DNA from 3 places in the Azonexus sp. GW821-FHT04F04 genome. Region 1 is predicted to be linked to each of the others. Evidence: riboswitches for the same ligand, from Rfam matches in the RefSeq annotation. Region 1 holds a riboswitch; each other region holds the start of a gene.

Region 1 (6,988 bases):
GGGCGGCCGGCTTGAAGGTGATAGCGGTCCAGAATCCCCTTACCTCCCTCGCCGATGACGTTGCCGCAACGAAACGGGCGCTCGCCCTGCTGGATGGACCCACGGTCCTCGTAGGACATTCCTACGCGGGAAGTGTCATCAGTGAAGCAGGGGGAGAGCCGAAGGTTACGGCGCTGGTCTACGTCGCGGCTCGCGCACCTGATGCCGGCGAAGATTTTCTGGCGCTTGGCAGTCAATTTCCGACAATGCCCCTCCGCGCTGGCGTCGAAAAACACAATGGCTATTTGACCGTTTCGGAGAAGGCTTTCTTCAACCACTTTGCGGACGGCATACCTATGGAGAAGGCAAAGACGCTCTATTCCGTACAACAACCGGTCGCAGCAAATCTGTTTGCTGACAGAACCACAACTGCAGCCTGGAAAACCAAGCCATCCTGGTACGCGGTCGCAAAGAACGACAACACGATCTCGCCTGATTTCCAGCGATTCCTTGCTGGGCGCATGAAGGCCAAGACGATAGAAGTCGAATCCGGACATCTCCCCCTTGTTTCGCATCCGAAAGACATTGCGGCGCTTATTCTGGCTGCAGCCGGGAAACGGGGATTGTAATTTGCTAGTCAGGAGATGACGTGGATAGCTTAGCCAATTCCCGTGAGCTTCCGTGAAGCTTGACCACGACATCATGCCTTGCAACGACGGCGTGGTATGAGAACGGAGCATCAGGAGTGGGATTGCACAAGCAAGAGAGCACTTGGGCGAATGCCATGCGCAAGGAGCGAGTGGGTGATCGCTTTGCATACGAGCATTTCCTCCAGGAGTTGGCGGCGTATCTGCGGCGAGTCATCAGGTATCGGTTGCATCATGCTGGATTAAACTCCGTGGAGGCCGAGGACGTGGTGCAGGACGTACTGATCGCTGTGCACTCAAGACGCGACCAATGGGATCATGGTCGGCCGCTCCTGCCATGGTTGAATGCCATTGCGCGCTACAAGATCATCGATACGGCGCGGCGTCTGCGAAAGGAAGCGCACGGCAGGGTGGATCTCGACGATGAGCAATGGTCCTCCCTGCCAGCCTTCAATCAGAGAGACCCGGAAGAGTCCGGCATTGACGTCGAACGCTTGATCTCCGAGCTGCCGCCAGGCCAGCAGTCGGTTGTCCGCGCGATTGGCGTAAATGGGGCGTCACCCAGTGAAGCAGCCACCGAACTCGGGATGAAAGAGGGGGCTGTGAGAGTTGCGTTTCACCGAGCATTAAAGAGATTGATCGCGGCAGCAAAGGGGAGCGTAAATGATGCGTAAGCGTAACAACGAGATTATGCGGACGGATGAGCTTATCCATCGGCTGTCCAATCAGGCCGGCATTAAGACTCATGCGGCCATGTCCTTTGGTCGCACCGTGTGGGCAAGCCTGACGCTGTCCACTGTCGCAGCCTTGCTCATTGTAATTGGCGTATCCGGGTTGCGTCCGGATCTGCCCACGATGCTGACGGCCTGGCCATTCCAGTTCAAGGCTGCAGCAATGATTCTGCTCGCCGGTGGTGGCGTCATTCTCGTCCGCGCCGCCGGAACCCCGGGGATGGCAACAAGCCCTCTGGCTTTGCTCCCAGGCGTTCTATTTCTTCTCGCCGGCGCGCTCTTCGATCGCAGCGGCATCCCGCCACTAGGGGTGCGACAACTGTCCGCGCCAATTTGTGTAGGGGTCATCGTCGCCGCCGCCCTTCCTGGCCTCATCATCATTCAGGCCGGATTGCGCAGGGGTATTCCGACTCGGCTTGCCGCCGCTGGCGCGATTTCCGGTGTCCTGTCGGGCTCGCTCGCAGCCTTGGCTTATACGGTTGCATGCGTAAACGATGGCGCCATGTTTGTCGCCATCTGGTACGTGGTCGCAATCTCCATCACGACTGCGATTGGGGCGTTTACCGGCCGCTACGTGCTGGCCTGGTAGCTACATCCGTTCGCCATCAGTATCTGGCGATGGCGGCATGGGTGGATAGGGGTCGCCTATTCTCCGGGGTCGCTCCGAGAACAAGCAATCTCATAATCCGCCTAGCCGATCAGGCTGTACAACATCTTGGTGGCGAGCAGGGCGAGAAAACCGCCGAATGCCCGCTTCAGTTGTTTGACCGGCAATTTGTGCGCCAGTTTGGCGCCGACCGGCGCCATCAGGATGCTCATCACGACGATGCCGACGAAAGCCGGAAGGTATATGTAGCCCAGCGAATAATTGGGCAAACCAGTGTCACTCCAACCAGCAACGATGTAGCCGATGGCGCCAGCCAGGGCAATCGGAAAACCGAGCGCCGACGAGGTGCCAACCGCCGAGTGGATGGCAACATTACAGAACAGCATGAACGGCACCGATAGAAAACCGCCCCCCGCAGCAACCAGACTCGACACGCCCCCAATAGCGCCCCCGACAGCAAACAATCCGGCCGGTCCGGGCAGTTGCCGGTGGGCTTGCGGCTTGAAATCGAGGATCATCTGGATCGAGGCGTAATAAACGATGACGACAAAAATCACCGTCATCGGCCCGGTCGGCACCTGACCAGCGACCAGCGAGCCAGCAAAAGTCCCAAGCACCAGACCCGGCGCCAGATTGCGGACAACATCCCAACGCACCGCGCCATGCGCATGGTGGGCGCGCATGCTGGAAATGGACGTGAAAACGATGGTCGCCATCGAGGTACCGAGCGCCAGATGCATGACATGCTCCGGCGGGAAGTTCTGGGCGACGAACAGCATGTACATGAACGGGACGAGGGTCAGCCCGCCGCCAACGCCGAACAGACCGGCAACGAAGCCGCCGAAGATTCCCAGCAGGGGATAGGCCAGCCACCAGATTGTCATGAGTTATCTGCCATGAGACGGTTGATGAATGCCCACTCGTCGGGCGTGACCGGCATGATCGACAGGCGGTTGCCGCGGGCAAGGAGGCGCATGTTGGCAAGCTCCGGATAACCGCGCAGTTTGGCCAGCGGAATCAGGTGCGACTTGCTGACGAACCGGACATCGCGCAGCCACCAGCGCGGATTTTCCGGTTTCGATTTTGGGTCAAAATACCGGTTGACCGTAGCAAACTGCGTCTCGTCCGGATAAGGCTCGGAACATACTTCGCAAATGCCGGCAATGCCCGGTTCGGCGCAACTGGAGTGGTAAAAGAAGGCAAGGTCACCGACCTGCATCGCATCGCGCATGAAATTTCGCGCCTGATAGTTGCGTACACCGAACCACGGAAACGCCTGTCCCGGCGCGCCAGCGAGGTCGTCGATGGAAACCTCGTCCGGCTCCGATTTCATCAGCCAATATTGCATGCGTTCAGGTAATTTCGAGGGCAAAAAAAAGGCCCCCGCAAGTGCCGTCAGGCCGGCATCCTGAACCTGGGTCCAGAGTGGTCGCATTCCTTCCGCATCAGGCACGCTCACTGGGAGCGCGCACAACAGCGGATTGATGGTCCGCAACCGATGCCAATTAGCATTGGTTCAAGGAATGTATGGCCTTAACAAACACCGCAGGGGACGCTCGGCGGGCGGCGCCGGGGTCAGCAGAACCGACTACAGGTCCAGTTGCTGCTGGGGCGCAAGCACGGCATCAAGTCGTGCTCCCATGTCACCGATTCTACGCTTCGTTTCGGAAGTATCAACTGCTTCCGAGAACTCTTTTCCAGCCCCGCCGGCAGCCCCGGAAAGGTGCTCGTGGGCAATGTTCAGGGCAGCCATGACGGCGACGCGTTCGGCGATGGTGTTCTTGGTGCGCTGCGCGATGTCACGCATTTTGTTGTCGACCAGATCAACCGCCGAGAGCAGGGCATCACGCTCTTCTGGCGTGCAGGCGACGCGGTATTCGCGACCCATGATCTTGACGTCGAGGAAATTCGGCTCGCCACTCATCTCAGACATCCTCGGGAATCTTGTCCATCAGACCTTCAAGTCGCTCGCGGGCGACCGTCATCGTCTGCCGCAGATGCAGCCGTTCAGCCTCGGCCGCGGTCATCTGGTTCTTCAAAACCTCATTCTCGGCGCGCAACTGATGAACCAGTGCGACAACCTGTTCGATTTTGGCTTCTAGCGTTTCGAGTTCCACATTCATGCGACGAACTATAGAGGGAAAAACGCCGCGTGGTCAAGGACTAAGCCATTATTCTAAAAGTGGTTTATAGCAAACACCAGCATGCCGCCTGATGCGCTGCAGCACGAATGAATGTAGAATGCGCGCCGTGTCAGGTGCTGCGTAAGGTTTCTCCAAACGCAGTTAAACGGGAAAGCGGTGCGTCTCCAACGAGACAAATCCGCTGCTGCCCCCGCAACGGTAAGCAAGTGCGGGCGTATCAACATGCCACTGGGTGCCAACCTGGGAAGGCGATACGTCAAGACTTGTGAGCCCGGATACCGGCCTGAGACAAAAAGCGGAAGTGCCACGGGGGTGTGGTGCGGGTTAACGCAACCAGCCCTTCTCCCCTCGCACTTCCTTTTCAATGCTCTTCCGGCATGCGGGGACGCCCGCCGGGAAAAGGAAAACCATGTATCCACGTTTGAAACCAATGGCCGCGCTGCTGGCCTTGTCTTTTGCCCCTGCGGCTTTCGCCGTCGACCAGCTCGCCGCACTTGACCCCATTCTGATCACTGCAACGCGTCAGGAAATGCGCGTCGCGGAACAGTTGTCGGATGTTTCCGTGATCGAACGCGAAACCATTGATGCGGCCGGCCAATCGAGCCTCGAAGAAATTCTGTCGCGGCAACCGGGCATCGAATTTTCGGTCAACGGCAGCTTCGGTGCCAGCTCATCGCTGTACATGCGCGGCACAAGCGGCGCCCATGTGTTGCTGCTGGTGGATGGCATGCGCATGGGATCGGCCACTTCGGGCAGCGCTTCATGGAATCGCATCCCAGCTAGCCAGATCGAGCGTATCGAAATCGTCCGCGGCCCGGCCTCATCGCTCTATGGCAGCGATGCCATCGGCGGGGTCATTCAGGTATTCACTCGCCAAAGTGACGGACCTCTCCGCTTTTATGGCGAAGTGGGCGCTGGCTCTTACGATACCGCCTCGGCCTCCGGTGGATTTTCTGGCGCGCAGAACGGCTGGCGTTACGCACTGAATGCGGCCACCCATTCGACTGCCGGTTTCAACAGCAAGCCGTGGACCGCCACAGCCAACAAGGATCGCGACGGTTTCTGGATGAACAGCCTGAGCGGCCGGCTGGCCTACAGCTTTGCCAAGGGCCATGAAGCCGGCATCAATTTCTTTTACAGCGACGGGGAAAGCAAGTACGACGGCAGCGGCGCAACGGTCGACTGGCGTAACCGGAACAGCGTGAGCAGCATGAATGCGTTCATAAAAAACGCGCTGACTGAAAACTGGACCAGCACGGTCACTGTCGGGACGAGCGCCGATGATTCCGATGACATCAAGAACGGGTTGCGAAACAGCAATTTCCGGACTGATCAGCGCCAATATTCCTGGCAAAACGATCTGCGCACCCGGTTTGGCAATTTCCTGCTCGCCGCCGAGCGCCTGGAACAGGAGGTCGACACCACGGCCGCCTACGCCGTCCGCGAACGAACCAACAATTCCCTGCTCGGTGGCTGGACGTTTGGCTACGAAGCGCACCGCCTGCAGGCCAACCTGCGCCGCGACGACAATTCGCAGTTCGGCGAAAAGACGACCGGCTCGCTGGCCTACGGCTATCGCTTCTCGCGCAACTGGCGTGCCAACGTGGGTTACGGCACCGCCTTCAAGGCACCGACCTTCAACGACCTCTACTACCCCCTGAGTTTTGGCTATCACGGCAACCCCAACCTTGTGCCGGAAAATGCCCGCAACCGCGAAGCGGCCTTGCATTTCGAAACCGGTACACAGCACGTTTCGCTGACCTGGTATCTGAATCGCGTCGAAAACCTGATCGTGTGGACCAATACGCCGAGCAACGTCGGCAGCGCGCGACTGGAAGGCATCACCCTGGCCTACGAGGGCGTGCTTGCCGGCCTCAACGTTCAGGCCAGTTACGACTATCTGGACGCCAAGGATCTGGACACCGATCTTCGTCTGGCCCGCCGCGCGCAGAATCGCGTCGCCGCAGCCATCGGCAAAACGCATGGCGCCTGGGAATGGCGCGTCGAGGAACAGGTCAGCGACGACCGCATGGATTATCCTTTCGGCCAGCCGGCCAAGAAGTTGGGCGGTTATTCGCTCACCAACCTCTATGGAGCCTATCGATTTGCCAAGGACTGGTCGGTTTTCGCCCGGGTCAACAATCTGTTCGACCGAGAGTACGTGTTGGCCGACACCTATGCCACGCCGGGCATGAACGCCTTCGTCGGTATCCGCTACAGTCCGAAGTAACAATTCATGCCCACCCGTCACCGCGCCTTCCTGATTCTCGCCAGCCTCGGCCTTCTGGCCGTGGCGAGTATCGGGCTGGCGTTGACAGTGGGTAGTTTCAAGGTTTCCTACGGTGAAGTGCTGGCTGCGCTGCTGGGCAGTGAAGGCGGGGCCGGCGATGTCGTGCTGCAGCTTCGCCTGCCGCGCGCCTTGGCCGGCTTTGCCTGCGGCGGGCTGCTCGCCCTGGCTGGCGCGCTGATGCAGGTTTTGCTCCGTAATCCGCTGGCCGATCCTTACGTGCTGGGCATCTCCGGCGGCGCCGGGGTCGGGGCGATGTTCGCCATGCTGCTTGGCTTGCCGGTTCTCGGCGTCGATGGGCTGGCCTTTGTCGGCGCCTTCGCCGCGATGTTGCTGGTTTTCGGGCTGGCGCACGGCGACGGGAGCTGGACGCAGACCCGCCTGCTGCTGACCGGCGTCATCGTCGCCGCCGGTTGCGGCGCGCTGGTCGCGCTGATGTTGAGCATCGCCGACGAGCACAAGCTGCGCGGCATGTTGTTCTGGCTAATGGGCGACCTCGGGCAGAGCGCCCAGTGGTGGCCGGCCTTTGCCGCACTGGCCGTGGCATTGGTGCTGGCCATGCCCTTCGCCCGCGAACTGAATTTGCTGTCACG
Region 2 (6,988 bases), on a different contig from region 1:
TGGGACATGAATTTCGACAGTGACACGAATGTCATTGAAGTCGCCATCAAACGCCTGCGGGTCAAGATTGACGAAGGCTTCGAACCGAAGCTGGTGCGCACGGTCAGGGGCATGGGCTACGTTTTGGAGATTACCGATTGAGTCAAACACAGAGTCGATCACTGACGCTTCACCTAACCTTGTGGTTTGCATTGGCGTCGGTATTCGTGCTGTTCCTGCTTGGGTTGCTGATCGGGCGCTCGGTGGAACAACACTTCGAAGAGCAGGACATCGAGGTGCTGGCCGGCAAAATGGAGTTGGCCAAGCATGTTCTTGAGAAAGCGCTGGCCACGCCAAGTGGCGAGACGCTGGCAAAACAGTTGGATGAGGCTTTGACTGGGCATCACGGTTTGGTCATTGCCGTAGTCGGACCTAATCGGCAACGCTTGGATGCCCATGTAGGGCTTGTTCTGCCCACTGAATTGCTCAGCGATCGACTGGCGACCGGTAGTGGACGCCCGATCAAATGGGTCGCCGACGATGGTCTCCCATGGCGGGGCATTTCGGCCACTTTGACGTCCGGAGGCCAGGCCGGATCCTCGTATACCGTCGTGGTGGCCACCGAAATATCGCATCACGAACATTTCATGGGCGCTTTCCGGCAAACCCTGTGGGTGTTCATGCTGCTGGCCACGCTGGCCATGGGCCTGCTCGGATGGTTTGTCGTCCGGCGCGGACTGGCACCGCTGCAGACGATCAAGCGTCAAGCTGCCGCGATCACCGCCAACCGGTTGCACACCCGTCTGCCAGTCGAGGCTATTCCCCTTGAACTGGGCGACTTGGCGAGCACCCTGAACGACATGCTGTCGCGGCTGGAAGAGTCCTTTCAGCGCCTGTCGGACTTCTCGTCAGACCTTGCCCATGAACTGAGAACGCCGGTCAGCAACTTGCTGACCCAAACCCAGGTCACGCTGTCGCGCGCCAGATCGGCCGACGAATATCGGGACATTCTGGCGTCCAACGCCGAAGAGTTCGAGCGCTTGTCGCGGACGATCGCCGACATGCTTTTCCTGGCCAAGGCCGAGAACAAGCAACTCATCCCGCATCAGGAGCGACTCGAACTTGCCGACGAGGTTGCGGAATTGATGGAGTTCTACGGGTTGCTGGCCGAGGAAAAGGAAATTCGCCTGTCGGTCGTTGGGCACGGCACCGTATCCGGTGACCGTCTGATGCTGCGCCGGGCAATCAGCAATCTGCTCTCCAATGCGCTGCGCTATACCCCGGTCGGTGGAACGGTAACGGTAGCAATCGAAATGCATCGCGACGAGGTGGTTCAATTGGCCGTTGAAAACACCGGGCCAAGTATTCCAGCCGAGCACTTGCCTCGCTTGTTTGATCGTTTTTACCGTGCTGATAGCTCTCGCCAGCGGACAACCGAGGGTTCTGGCTTGGGGCTGGCAATCACGCGTTCTATCTTGGCTGCACATGGCGGGGACATCACTGTAAGCTCGACGGAGGGTATGACGAAATTCACCTTGTCGTTACCTGCGGGAGTTGAAAGTCAAATTGCTTAGCGAGGTACGGAAAGATGCTGATCGCCTTTGCAAGGCCATGTTGAGAAAAAATCGGAACCAGGAAAAATCGAACACAACAGAATCAATGCCGAGCAATCAAGCCGAAGTGATACGAGCAACAAGCCTGCAAATTGACTCGCCGAAGCCCTCGAAACTCCACTACATGTAGTGGTGTTTTTGTATTCGAGTACTAAATGTAGTGGTCGCGCGCTTGACATATCCGATATGCCCCAACTAGACTTCGAGCCGTTGAAGGTTCCCCGCAAGGGGATTAAAACGGGAATCCGGTGCCAGGCCGCAAGGTCTGAATTCCGGGGCTGCCCCCGCAACTGTAATCGGCGAGCGCTTCGCCAACACATGCCACTGGATGCGTCCGGGAAGGTAGGTGGAGCGCGCTGAACCGAGAGCCAGGAGACCTGCCGCAACGAACTTTCTTTCATGGTTTTGGGGCGGGGTGTCCCTGACGAGAGGTTTATTGCGTGTCTTTCTTGCCGTTCGTTCGCCTGACCGATTCGACCACGGGTTGCTGCCCGCGGGCGCTGCGGTCGGTCGCGCCGATTGGCGGCCGGGCGCCTCGTCGATTCTCCGCCCCCCGATACGGAGAATCGCCTTGTCATCCAATGTCCTGAGCTTATCCACCGGCAGCGAAATCGCCGCCGCCGCCCTGCAAGTCATCCGCCGCAACGGCGCGGTCGTCGCCTTCGATGCCGACAAGATCGCCGTCGCGCTGACCAAGGCCTTTCTCGCCGTCGAAGGCAGCCAGAGTGCCGTCTCGTCACGGGTGCGCGACGTCGTGGCCCACCTGACGCAGGCGGTCGTCCGTTCGCTGACCCGGCGGATGCCGGATGGCGGCACGGTGCATATCGAGGACATCCAGGACCAGGTCGAACTGGCCCTGATGCGCTCCGGCGAGCACGACGTGGCGCGGGCCTACGTGCTCTACCGCGAACGGCGGGCCAGCGAGCGTTCGGTCGCCCAGCCGCTGGCCGGCGCGCCGCTGATCCACGTTCTGGATGGCGGCCAGCGCCGGCCGCTCGACCGCGCCGAACTGGCCGGCCTGTGCGCCGATGCCTGCGCCGGGCTGGGCAGTGCGGTGGATGCCGAACGGGTGCTCGACAGCGCCATCCGCAACCTTTACGACGGCGTGCCGCTGGCTGACGTGCACCAGGCGCTGATCCTCGCCGCGCGCACCCTGATCGAACGCGAGCCGGCCTACAACCAGGTGACGGCGCGCCTGCTGCTGGCCAGCCTTGGCCGCGAAGTGCTCGGCGAAGCGCGGTCGTTGAGCGAGATTGCTGCTGTCAACAGCGAATATTTGCCCAATTTCATCGCCCAGGGCATCGAAGCCGAACTGCTCGACCCGCGCCTCGCCTCCTTCGATTTGCCGCGCCTGGCTACCGCCCTGAAGCCCGAGCGCGACCTGCAATTCGGCTACCTCGGCCTGCAGACGCTGTACGACCGTTATTTCCTGCACATCGACGGCCGTCGCATCGAACTGCCGCAGATTTTTTTCATGCGCGTCGCGATGGGCCTGGCCTTGAACGAAATCGACCGCGAAGCCCGCGCCATCGAGTTCTACGACCTGATTTCCAGCTTCGATTTCATGTGCTCGACGCCGACGTTGTTCAACAGCGGCACGCTGCATTCGCAGCTATCGTCGTGCTACCTGACCACGGTGGCCGACGATCTCGAAGGCATCTACCAGTCGATCAAGGAAAACGCCCTGCTGCAGAAATACGCCGGTGGCCTGGGCAACGACTGGACGCCGGTGCGCTCGCTGGGCAGCCGGATCAAGGGCACCAACGGCCAGAGCCAGGGCGTCATTCCCTTTCTCAAGGTGGTTAATGACACGGCGGTCGCGGTCAACCAGGGCGGCAAGCGCAAAGGCGCGGTCTGCGCCTATCTTGAAACCTGGCACCTCGACATCGAGGAATTCCTCGACCTGCGCAAGAACACTGGCGACGAGCGGCGCCGCACCCACGACATGAATACCGCCAACTGGATTCCCGACCTGTTCATGAAGCGGGTTATCGACCACGGCGAATGGACGCTGTTCTCGCCGGTCGATGTGCCCGATCTGCATGAAAAGTTCGGCGCCGAATTCGAAGCGGCGTATGTCGCCTATGAAGCCAAGGCTGCCGCCGGGAAACTGAAGCTGCACAAGAAGCTGCCCGCCGTCCAGCTCTGGCGCAAGATGCTGACCATGCTGTTCGAGACCGGGCATCCCTGGATCACCTTCAAGGATGCCTGCAACCTGCGCTCGCCGCAGCAGCACGTCGGCGTCGTGCATTCGTCCAACCTGTGCACCGAGATCACGCTGAACACTTCGGACGAGGAAACCGCCGTCTGCAATCTCGGCTCGGTCAATCTGCTGGCCCACCTCAAGGATGGCGCCCTCGACCAGGCCAAGCTGGCGCGCACCGTGCAGACCGCCTTGCGCATGCTCGACAACGTCGTCGATATCAATTTCTACGCGACGCCCAAGGCACGCAACGCCAACCTCCGCCACCGGCCGGTCGGCCTCGGTATCATGGGTTTCGCCGATTGCCTGTACGAACTCGGCCTGCCTTACGCGTCGCCGGAAGCCGTCGAATTTGCCGACCGGACCATGGAAGCCGTCTGCTACCACGCCTACGGGGCATCGACCGAACTGGCCCGCGAGCGCGGCCGCTATTCGAGCTACCCCGGCAGCCTGTGGGCCCAGCGCATCCTGCCGCTCGATTCGATCGATTTGCTGGAAGCCGGGCGGGGCGGCCATGTCGAACTCAACCGTGACTCAACGCTCGACTGGGCCGGCCTGAAGGAACGCATCGCCCGCCACGGCATGCGCAATTCCAACTGCGTCGCCATCGCGCCAACGGCGACCATTTCCAACATCGTCGGCGTCTCGGCCAGCATCGAGCCGACGTACCAGAACATCTACGTCAAATCCAACCTGTCCGGCGAATTCACCGTGGTCAACGAAGCGCTGGTCCGCGACCTCAAGGCGCTGGAGCTGTGGGACGAAGTGATGGTCGCCGATTTGAAATATTTCGACGGCTCGCTGGCCCGCATCGAGCGCGTGCCGGACGAATTGAAGGCGCGCTACGCGACCGCTTTCGAAATCGACCCGGTGTGGCTCATCGAAGCAGCAGCCCGGCGCCAGAAATGGATCGACCAGGCCCAGTCGCTGAACCTCTACCTGGCGCTGCCATCCGGCAAGAAGCTCGACGAAATCTACAAGCTGGCCTGGCTGCGCGGTTTGAAGACGACCTACTACCTGCGCACGCTGGGCGCCAGCCAGGCCGAGAAGGCGGGCGGGCGCGACGACGCCGTGGCGCAGGATGAGCCGAAATTCTGTTCGATCGACAATCCGGAATGCGAGGCCTGCCAATGAGTACCAACGCACTGCAAGCGACCATCTCGGAAGCGATACCCCTGGTTTCCCCGTCGCTGCCGCGTCGCATCCTGCGTCGTGACGGTTCCGATGTACCTTTCGAGGTCGAGCGCATCGCTTCGGCATTGGCTCGCGCCGGTGCCGCCAGCGGTGAATTCGATGTGGATGAGGCGCAGTTGCTGACAGCTCGCGTGCTCAAGGTGATTCGCCACCGCTATGCCGATTCGGCGCCCACCGTCGAGCAGGTGCAGGATATGGTCGAACAGACCCTGGTCGACGCCAACCACTTGCGGACATTCCGCGCTTACGTTGCCTATCGCGACCAGCACCACAGACTGCGCGAGGACCGTCGCACGCTGGTGGACGTGGCGGCCACCATCGACGAGTACGTGGATCGCGCCGACTGGCGGGTACGGGCCAACGCCAACCAGGGGTATTCGCTGGGCGGACTGATCCTCAACGTGTCGGGCAAGGTAGTCGCCAACTATTGGCTGTCGCACGTCTATCCGCCGGAGATCGGCCAGGCGCATCGCGACGCCGACATCCACATCCACGACCTCGACATGCTCTCCGGCTACTGCGCCGGCTGGTCGCTGCGCCAGGTGCTGTTCGAGGGATTCAACGGCGTGCCCGGCAAGCCCGAGGCCGATCCGCCCAAGCACTTCTCCAGCGCCCTCGGCCAGATGGTCAATTTCCTCGGCACGCTGCAGAACGAATGGGCCGGGGCCCAGGCGTTCAGCTCCTTCGACACCTACCTGGCGCCTTTCGTCCGCAAGGACGGCCTCGGCTATGACGCCGTGCGCCAGGGTATGCAGGAATTCGTCTACAACCTCAACGTGCCGTCGCGCTGGGGTACCCAGACGCCGTTTACCAACCTGACCTTCGACTGGGTCTGCCCGGAAGACCTGCGCGACCAGGTGCCGGTCATCGGCGGCGCGGAAATGCCTTTCGCCTACGGTGACCTGCAGGCCGAGATGGACCTCATCAACCGGGCCTACATCGAGGTCATGAGTGCCGGCGACCGACGGGGCAGGGCTTTCACCTTCCCGATTCCGACCTACAACATTACCGAGGACTTCCCGTGGGAGTCGGACAACGCCGAACGGCTGTTCGCCATGACGGCCAAGTACGGCCTGCCTTACTTCCAGAATTTCCTCAACTCGGACATGAAACCGAACCATGTCCGTTCGATGTGCTGTCGCCTGCAACTCGATCTGCGCGAGTTGCTCAAGCGCGGTAACGGTCTCTTCGGCTCGGCCGAGCAGACCGGATCGATTGGCGTCGTGACCATCAACTGCGCTCGTCTCGGCCATTTGCATGCCGGCGACGAGGCGGCGCTGATGGCCTGCGTCGACCGTCTCGCCGACATGGCGCGCGACAGCCTGGAGATCAAGCGCAAGGTCGTCCAGCGCCTGATGGACGACGGCCTCTTTCCCTACACCAGGCGCTACCTCGGCACTTTGCGCAACCATTTCTCGACCATCGGCGTGAACGGCATCAACGAAATGGTGCGCAACTTCACCGCCGGTGCCGCCGATATTGCCAGCCCCGAGGGCCACGCGCTGGCGCTGCGCCTGCTCGACCGCTTGCGCGACCGGATGCGCGCTTATCAGGAAACCACCGGCAACCTCTACAACCTTGAGGCGACGCCGGCCGAAGGCACCACCTACCGTTTCGCCAAGGAGGACAAGAAGCGCTGGCCCGGCATCCTGCAGGCCGGCACGGCGGACAAGCCGTATTATACCAATTCGTCGCAGTTGCCGGTCGGTTTCACCGACGACCCTTTCGAGGCGCTGATGCGGCAGGACGAACTGCAGACGCGCTACACCGGCGGCACCGTGCTGCATCTCTACATGCGCGAACGCATCTCGACCCCGGCCGCCTGCCGGCAACTGGTGCAAACCGCGCTGTCGCGTTTCCGGCTGCCCTACATCACGATCACGCCGACCTTCTCGATCTGTCCGAAACACGGCTACCTGGCCGGCGAGCACGAGTTCTGCCCGAAGTGCGATGACGAAATCCTCGCCCGCGCGGCCCCGCCCATTGACACCCCTACTGC
Region 3 (6,988 bases), on a different contig from region 1:
GCGCCTGCTGCACGGCCGGCAGGAGCTGATCCAGCGGCTGGGTCTGCAGGCCGGCGCCCGGGTCGCCGAACTCGGTTGCGGCACGGGCAGCAGCCTGCTGCGGATCGGTGCCCGGGCTGGCCAGTTCGCCAGTTTCGACATGGTCGACCTCTGCCCGGCCTTGCTCGACGTGGCCCGGCAACGGGCGGCCGGCCATGAGCGGATCAGGGTCATCGAGGCCGATGCGACGACTTGGCAGCCCGATCAACCGGTCGATTTCGTCTTCATGTCGTATGCGCTGACGATGATTCCCGACTGGTCGCGAGTGATCGCCAATGCCCAGGCCATGCTGGCCCCGGGTGGGCGCATCGGCGTCGTTGATTTTCATCTGCCAGCCGCCGGTGGTCGATTGAGCAACACCTTCTGGCGCAAATGGTTCGGCCATGACGGCGTGCATTTGTCGGGAGAGCACCTGGCCATGCTCAGGCGAATGTTCGTCGAGCAGTTTTCGGCTGAGCTGCGGGCACCGGTTCCCTATCTGCCGGGCGTTCAGGCACCGTATTACCTGTTTGTCGGGGAGCGGCCTGAACTGGTAGGCGAGGGGAGTCAGCTTTCGGCGACACTGCCGGAATGGTTGAAGAAGGCGGGCTGACGCCAACAGGCGGCGTATTTCCTAAGCCGACTCCGCCAGCAAAATCGTATCCTCGTGCGAATAAGCCGGCGCACAGCAACACAGAATGACCAGCGTCGCTTCCCCCGTATTCACCACGCAATGCGGCGTCCCGGGCGGGATCAGCACGCTGTCGCCGGGGCCGATCGGGAATTTTTCAGCGCCCAGTGTCATGATTCCCGTGCCGCCGGTGACGTGGTAAATCTCTTCGGTCACTTCATGGCGATGCAGCAAGGTCGTGCAGCCGGCCGGCACCAGCGCTTCGGCCAGACTCTGGTTTCGCGCGCCGTGGTGGGCCGGGTGCAGCAATTCGCGGATTTCCGAGCCGTCCTTGGTGATGTAGGGGCTGATCGCGTCGCGCGAGGTTTTCACCTTACTTGCCGCCCCACGGCTGGATCGGCACGGTCGAGATGGCATTGGCCGGGGCGCCTTCGATGATCTTGCGGCTGATCGCCATGTAAATCAGGACGTTGCGCTTGTGGTCGAAGAAGCGATGGACATCGGTTTCCTTGAAGAAAATCGAGGTGTCGTTGCTGAACACGATTTCGTCTTCCGACAGCTTGGGGGGCAGGGTGATCGGGCCGATCTGGCGGCAGGCCAGCGAGAACTGCGACGGATCTTCGGCCAGCCCGAAGCTGCCCTTGACGCCACCGGTGCGGGCCTGGCTGACGTGGCAGGTCACACCGGGAATCTTCGGGTCGTCGTAGGCGTAAATGCAGACCCGGTGATTGGCTCCGATCAGTTTCCAGGTCGTTGTCGAGCAGCCGATTTCTTCGGCGACGGTGGGCAGGGAGAAAGCCGAGAGGGTGGCGATAACAAGGGCGGCGGTTTTCATGATGGTTCCGTTCAGGATGGTCGGCTCGATGATAACGGAATCAGCTTGCCGACGTATTTTGTGAGGATTTTGTAGATGTCGCGGTCAAAGGCCGGGCGCGGGCTGTCGAGCAGGGCGTGCAGTTCTTCGTCCGAGGCGGCGCTGCCGAGGTAGCGCCAGCCTTCGATCAGGTGGATTTGGTCGCCCTCGCGAAACAGCCCCGGGCCGGCGAAGGGCCAGGCGACGAGCTTGAGGCCGACGAGCGCCGAGATCAGACGAACTGTATGTTTGGCGTAGGGTTCGGCGCCAATGCAGGCCCCCTTGCAACGGCGGATCTGGTGGCCGAAGCACGGTTTGCCGGGTTTTACTTTTTCCAGCCCGAGCAGCACATCGCACAGATTGTGCGACTGGGCCAGTGCTTGCAGCACCTTGTTGGCTTCTTTTGTGGTCTTGAACAGGCCGTAGCAGGCACTGGTCAGGCCGGCATCGATATCGGCCAGGGCCATGAGTTGCGGGCGCAGCCAGCCTTCGCCCTCGTCGACCAGCGTCCATGTGCAGGCCTCGTCGTTCTTGCGCAATTGGCGGTTGTGACTTGGCTGCAATTGCTTGACCAGCGCCGATTCCTTGAGCAGCGCGCCAATTTCACCAGCCGTTTCGACCCAGTCGATGCGCTTGACCTGCTGGGCGAGTTCCATTTCCTTGGCAGCGCTGTGGTCGCCAGCAAAATGCGAGAGCACGCGCTGGCGGATGTCCTTGGCCTTGCCGACATAGAGCGGCAGATTGTTTTCACCGTAAAACAGATAAACGCCGGGGCCTTCGGGCAATTCATCGATGATCCCGGCGTCGAGATGCGGTGGCAGGCTGGGGTGGGCGTTCTGCGCCTTGAGCGCGGCTTCGATGTCGTGAATGCTGCGGTCGACGTGGATTTTTTGCCAAAACTGGTGGATCAGTTGCGCGTCGGCCAGCGCCCGGTGCCGGGCCTCGGCCTGCAGGTCATGACGCTCGATCAGGCTGTCGAGATTGTGCCGCTTGTGCTCGGGAAACAAGGTGCGCGACAGCTTGACGGTGCACAACACCGAGGCGCGAAACGTGATGCCGAGGCGCTTGAACTCGTTCTTGAGAAAGCCATAGTCGAAACGCGCGTTGTGGGCAATGAACAGCCGGCCTTCGAGGCGCTTCATGGTTTCGGCGGCGACAGCCTCGAACGGCGGCGCATCGGCCACCATGTCGTTGCTGATACCGGTCAGTTGCTCGATGAAAGGCGGAATCCGCATGCCGGGATTGACCAGCTGCTGCCATTCGCGCACGGAACCGTCGGCATCGACTTCGACAATACCGATTTCGGTGATGCGGTCATGGGTGGCGGTGGCGCCGGTGGTTTCGAGGTCTACGAAGGCTAGGGGTCGCATGGACGGATTTTCTCACGGACGGCATCCTCTGGCGTCTGTTCCGGTAAAAAACACTACCGGTAGTGTCTGGTGTGAGTACTGAGGCCTTATTTAGTGTTCCGGTGTTGACCATGGCATGCGTCGTCGTTAGACTCGGCGCTGTTGATGGTTCCCTTTCAGGGGATTAAAACGGGAATCCGGTGCCAGGCCGCAAGGTCTGAATTCCGGGGCTGCCCCCGCAACTGTAATCGGCGAGCGTTTCGCCAACACATGCCACTGGATGCGTCCGGGAAGGCGGGTGAAACGCAATGAACCGAGAGCCAGGAGACCTGCCACGACAAATTTCTTTCATGTTTTTGGGGCGGGGTGTCCCTGACGAGAGGTTTTTTGCGTGGTCCATTGCTGTTTGTCCGTCGTGTCCAGTCGTTGCCGGGTTTGTCTCCGCAGCGCTGGTCCGCGTGCGCCGGCCGGTTACGCACTCGGTTCTCCGCCCCCCGATACGGAGAATCGCCTTGCCATCCAATGTCCAGTCTCTTTCAGCCGCTAACGCCTTCGCGGTTGCTGCTCTGCAAGTCATCCGCCGCAACGGCGCGCTCGTTGCCTTCGACGCCGACAAGATCGCCGTCGCGCTGAGCAAGGCCTTTCTTGCTGTCGAGGGCAGCCAGAGCGCGGTGTCGTCGCGTCTGCGCGAGGTCGTCGCCCGCCTGACGCAGACGGTGGTCAATTCGCTGACCCGCCGCCTGCCCGACGGCGGCACGGTGCATATCGAGGACATCCAGGATCAGGTTGAACTGGCGTTGATGCGCGCTGGCGAGCATGACGTGGCCCGCGCCTACGTGCTTTACCGCGAGCGCCGCGCCGGTGAGCGGGCGGCCAGCCATGGGGACGAGCCCGCTGTTATCGAACTCCATGTGCTCGATAACGGCGTGCGTCAGCCGCTTGATCGCGCCTTGCTGCTCAGGAATTGCGAAGCTGCCTGCTTCGGGCTTGGCGACGTGGTTTCGGGTAAAACCATCTTTGATAGCGCCCTGAAAAATCTCTACGACGGGGTGCCGCTGGCCGACGTTTACCAGGCGCTGATCCTTGCCGCGCGCACCCTGATCGAGCGCGAGCCAGCCTACAACCAGGTCACCGCCCGCCTGTTGCTGGCCAGCCTGGGGCGCGAAGTGCTCGGCCGGCCGGTGAAGCTGGATGAGCTTGCCACGGTCAACCCGGAATATTTGCCAAATTTCATCAAGCAGGGCATCGCCGCGGAGTTGCTCGACCCGCGCCTCGCCAGCTTCGACCTGCTGCGTCTGGCCGCCGCGCTCAAGCCGGAACGCGACCTGCAGTTTGGCTACCTTGGGCTACAGACGCTGTATGACCGCTATTTCCTGCACATCGAAGGACGCCGCATCGAACTGCCGCAGATTTTCTTCATGCGCGTCGCGATGGGCCTGGCGCTCAACGAAATCGACCGCGAAGCCCGCGCCATCGAGTTCTACGACCTGATTTCCAGCTTCGATTTCATGTGCTCGACGCCGACGCTGTTCAACAGCGGCACGCTGCATTCGCAGCTGTCGTCGTGCTACCTGACCACCGTCGCCGACGATCTCGACGGCATCTACCAGAGCATCAAGGAAAACGCGCTGTTGCAGAAATACGCCGGCGGCCTCGGCAACGACTGGACGCCGGTGCGCTCTCTGGGCAGCCGGATCAAGGGCACCAACGGCCAGAGTCAGGGCGTTATTCCTTTCCTGAAAGTGGTCAATGACACGGCGGTCGCCGTGAACCAGGGCGGCAAGCGCAAAGGCGCCGTCTGCGCCTATCTCGAAACCTGGCACCTCGACATCGAGGAATTCCTCGACTTGCGCAAGAACACCGGCGACGAGCGCCGCCGTACGCACGACATGAACACGGCCAACTGGATTCCCGACCTGTTCATGAAACGGGTGATGGACAACGCCGAATGGACGTTGTTTTCACCGGTCGATGTACCCGATCTTCACGAAAAATTCGGCGCCGAGTTCGAGGTGGCCTACGTCGGCTACGAGGTGCAGGCCGCCGCCGGCCGGCTCAAGCTGCACAAGAAAATCCCCGCCGTCCAGCTGTGGCGCAAGATGCTGACCATGCTGTTCGAAACCGGCCATCCGTGGATCACTTTCAAGGATGCCTGCAACCTGCGCTCGCCGCAGCAGCACTGCGGCGTCGTGCATTCGAGCAACCTGTGCACCGAGATCACGCTCAATACCTCGGACGAGGAAACCGCCGTCTGCAACCTTGGCTCCGTCAATCTGCTGGCGCATCTGAAGGACGGCGCCTTGGATCAGGCCAAGCTGGCCCGCACCGTGAGCACCGCTTTGCGCATGCTCGACAACGTCGTCGACATCAACTTTTACGCCACGCCCAAGGCGCGCAACGCCAACCTGCGGCATCGGCCGGTCGGCCTCGGCATCATGGGTTTCGCCGATTGCCTGTACGAAATCGGCTTGCCTTATGGGTCGACCGCGGCGGTGGATTTCGCCGACAAAACCATGGAAGCCGTCTGCTACCACGCCTATTCGGCATCGAGCGAACTGGCCCGCGAGCGCGGTCGGTATTCGAGCTTTGCCGGCAGCTTGTGGGATCAGGGCATCCTGCCGCTCGATTCAATCAACTTGCTGGAAGCAGGGCGGGGCGGGCATCTCGACGTCAATCGCGACGCCAAGCTCGACTGGAACGCCCTGCGCGAACGCATCGCCCGCCACGGCATGCGCAATTCCAACTGCGTCGCCATCGCGCCGACGGCGACCATCTCCAACATCGTCGGCGTCTCGGCCAGCATCGAGCCGGCCTACCAGAACCTCTACGTCAAATCCAACCTGTCCGGCGAGTTCACCGTGGTCAACGAGGCGCTGGTCCGCGACCTCAAGGCGCTTGGCCTGTGGGACGAAGTCATGGTCGCCGATCTCAAGTATTTCGACGGTTCGCTGGCCCGCATCGAGCGCGTACCGGACGAACTCAAGGCCCGTTACGCGACGGCCTTCGAGATCGACCCGGTGTGGCTCATTGAAGCCGCCGCCCGTCGTCAGAAATGGATCGACCAGGCCCAGTCGCTGAACCTCTACCTGGCGCTGCACTCGGGCAAGAAGCTCGATGAAATCTACAAACTGGCCTGGCTGCGCGGTTTGAAAACCACATACTACCTGCGCACGCTGGGCGCCAGCCAGGCCGAGAAAGCGGGCGGGCGCGACGAGGCGGCGGTGCCGGAAGAGCCGAAGTTCTGCGCGATAGACAACCCGGAGTGCGAAGCATGCCAATGAATCCCATCCACAGGAAAACCATGAAATTCCGCCACATTGCCTTGCTCTGTCTGACCCTCTCGGCCAGCCTCGCCCAAGCAGCCGACTGCCCGCGCATCGTCAGCCAGTCGCCCTACATCAGCCGCGCCCTCGATTGGCTGGGGCTGAGCGACTGCGTTGTCGGCGTCAGTCGTTACGACACCCTGGCGCGGCCGGATACCGGCGGCGTCATCGATCCCGATGCCGGAGTGATCGACATGCTGGCGCCCGATCTGGTCATCTTTTCCGAATGGACGCCGGCCGCCAAAGTGACGGAGGCGACGCCTGCCGGCGCCAAGGTGTTGCGCGTTGGTGGCTTTCGCGGCATGGCCGGGGTCGAGGCGATGTTGCGCGACATCGGCCGGGCTGCCGGGGTCCCCGACATCGACCGTCGCGTCGACAAATTCGCCGCCGACTGGCGCGCTGCCGCGTTGGTCGACAGCCGCCAGCGCCGCGTACTGATTCTCTCGGCCTGCAGCAATGCACCGTATTCGTTCGGCCAGGGTACGACGCTGCACGAAGTCTTTTCCGCCGCCGGCTTCGAGGTCGTGACCGACCACGACAGCATCCGCAATTTCAAGCCGGATACGCCGGATGGCGACGTTGCCGCCTGGATCGGCCGGCGCCAGCCCGATCTGATCTTTGCCCTGCAAAGCCGGCGCGGCGAAAGCTGCAACCCGGCCATCGCCAAGCCGGGCATCCCCATCCTGCCGCTGACCGGCGAGTATTTCACTCATCCCGGCCCCGATCTGCTCAAGGGGCTTGAAGAGCTGCGGCAAACGATGGCCGCCTTCGGCAATTGATCAGGAGTCCAGAAAATGAACGCTTTTCGCTTCGA

What was found. A riboswitch is a leader RNA that binds a small molecule or an ion and turns the genes downstream of it on or off. The one in region 1 is predicted to bind cobalamin.
Region 2: linked by a shared signal. The riboswitch ahead of AC07TV_RS21035 (ribonucleoside-diphosphate reductase subunit alpha) and the one ahead of AC07TV_RS01370 (TonB-dependent receptor domain-containing protein) in region 1 are both predicted to bind cobalamin.
Region 3: linked by a shared signal. The riboswitch ahead of AC07TV_RS14095 (ribonucleoside-diphosphate reductase subunit alpha) and the one ahead of AC07TV_RS01370 (TonB-dependent receptor domain-containing protein) in region 1 are both predicted to bind cobalamin.

What each region holds. Positions count from the first base shown of each region.
Region 1 covers NZ_JBWKSX010000001.1:281,860-288,847, reverse strand. The annotation lists gene AC07TV_RS01410 (alpha/beta hydrolase) at 1-608, shown strand, start outside; gene AC07TV_RS01405 (sigma-70 family RNA polymerase sigma factor) at 731-1,300, shown strand; gene AC07TV_RS01400 (NrsF family protein) at 1,290-1,946, shown strand; gene AC07TV_RS01395 (sulfite exporter TauE/SafE family protein) at 2,048-2,848, opposite strand; gene AC07TV_RS01390 (EVE domain-containing protein) at 2,845-3,297, opposite strand; RNA gene ssrS (6S RNA) at 3,341-3,519, opposite strand; gene AC07TV_RS01380 (cell division protein ZapA) at 3,553-3,888, opposite strand; gene AC07TV_RS01375 (hypothetical protein) at 3,890-4,087, opposite strand; cobalamin riboswitch at 4,203-4,409, shown strand; gene AC07TV_RS01370 (TonB-dependent receptor domain-containing protein) at 4,518-6,338, shown strand; gene AC07TV_RS01365 (FecCD family ABC transporter permease) at 6,345-6,988, shown strand, end outside.
Region 2 covers NZ_JBWKSX010000016.1:6,260-13,247, forward strand. The annotation lists gene AC07TV_RS21025 (heavy metal response regulator transcription factor) at 1-141, shown strand, start outside; gene AC07TV_RS21030 (heavy metal sensor histidine kinase) at 138-1,553, shown strand; cobalamin riboswitch at 1,790-1,991, shown strand; gene AC07TV_RS21035 (ribonucleoside-diphosphate reductase subunit alpha) at 2,164-4,929, shown strand; gene AC07TV_RS21040 (ribonucleoside triphosphate reductase) at 4,926-6,988, shown strand, end outside.
Region 3 covers NZ_JBWKSX010000007.1:18,948-25,935, forward strand. The annotation lists gene AC07TV_RS14075 (class I SAM-dependent methyltransferase) at 1-631, shown strand, start outside; gene AC07TV_RS14080 (cupin domain-containing protein) at 653-1,021, opposite strand; gene AC07TV_RS14085 (CreA family protein) at 1,023-1,484, opposite strand; gene AC07TV_RS14090 (3'-5' exonuclease family protein) at 1,496-2,872, opposite strand; cobalamin riboswitch at 3,001-3,202, shown strand; gene AC07TV_RS14095 (ribonucleoside-diphosphate reductase subunit alpha) at 3,364-6,132, shown strand; gene AC07TV_RS14100 (ABC transporter substrate-binding protein) at 6,153-6,953, shown strand; gene AC07TV_RS14105 (ribonucleotide-diphosphate reductase subunit beta) at 6,969-6,988, shown strand, end outside.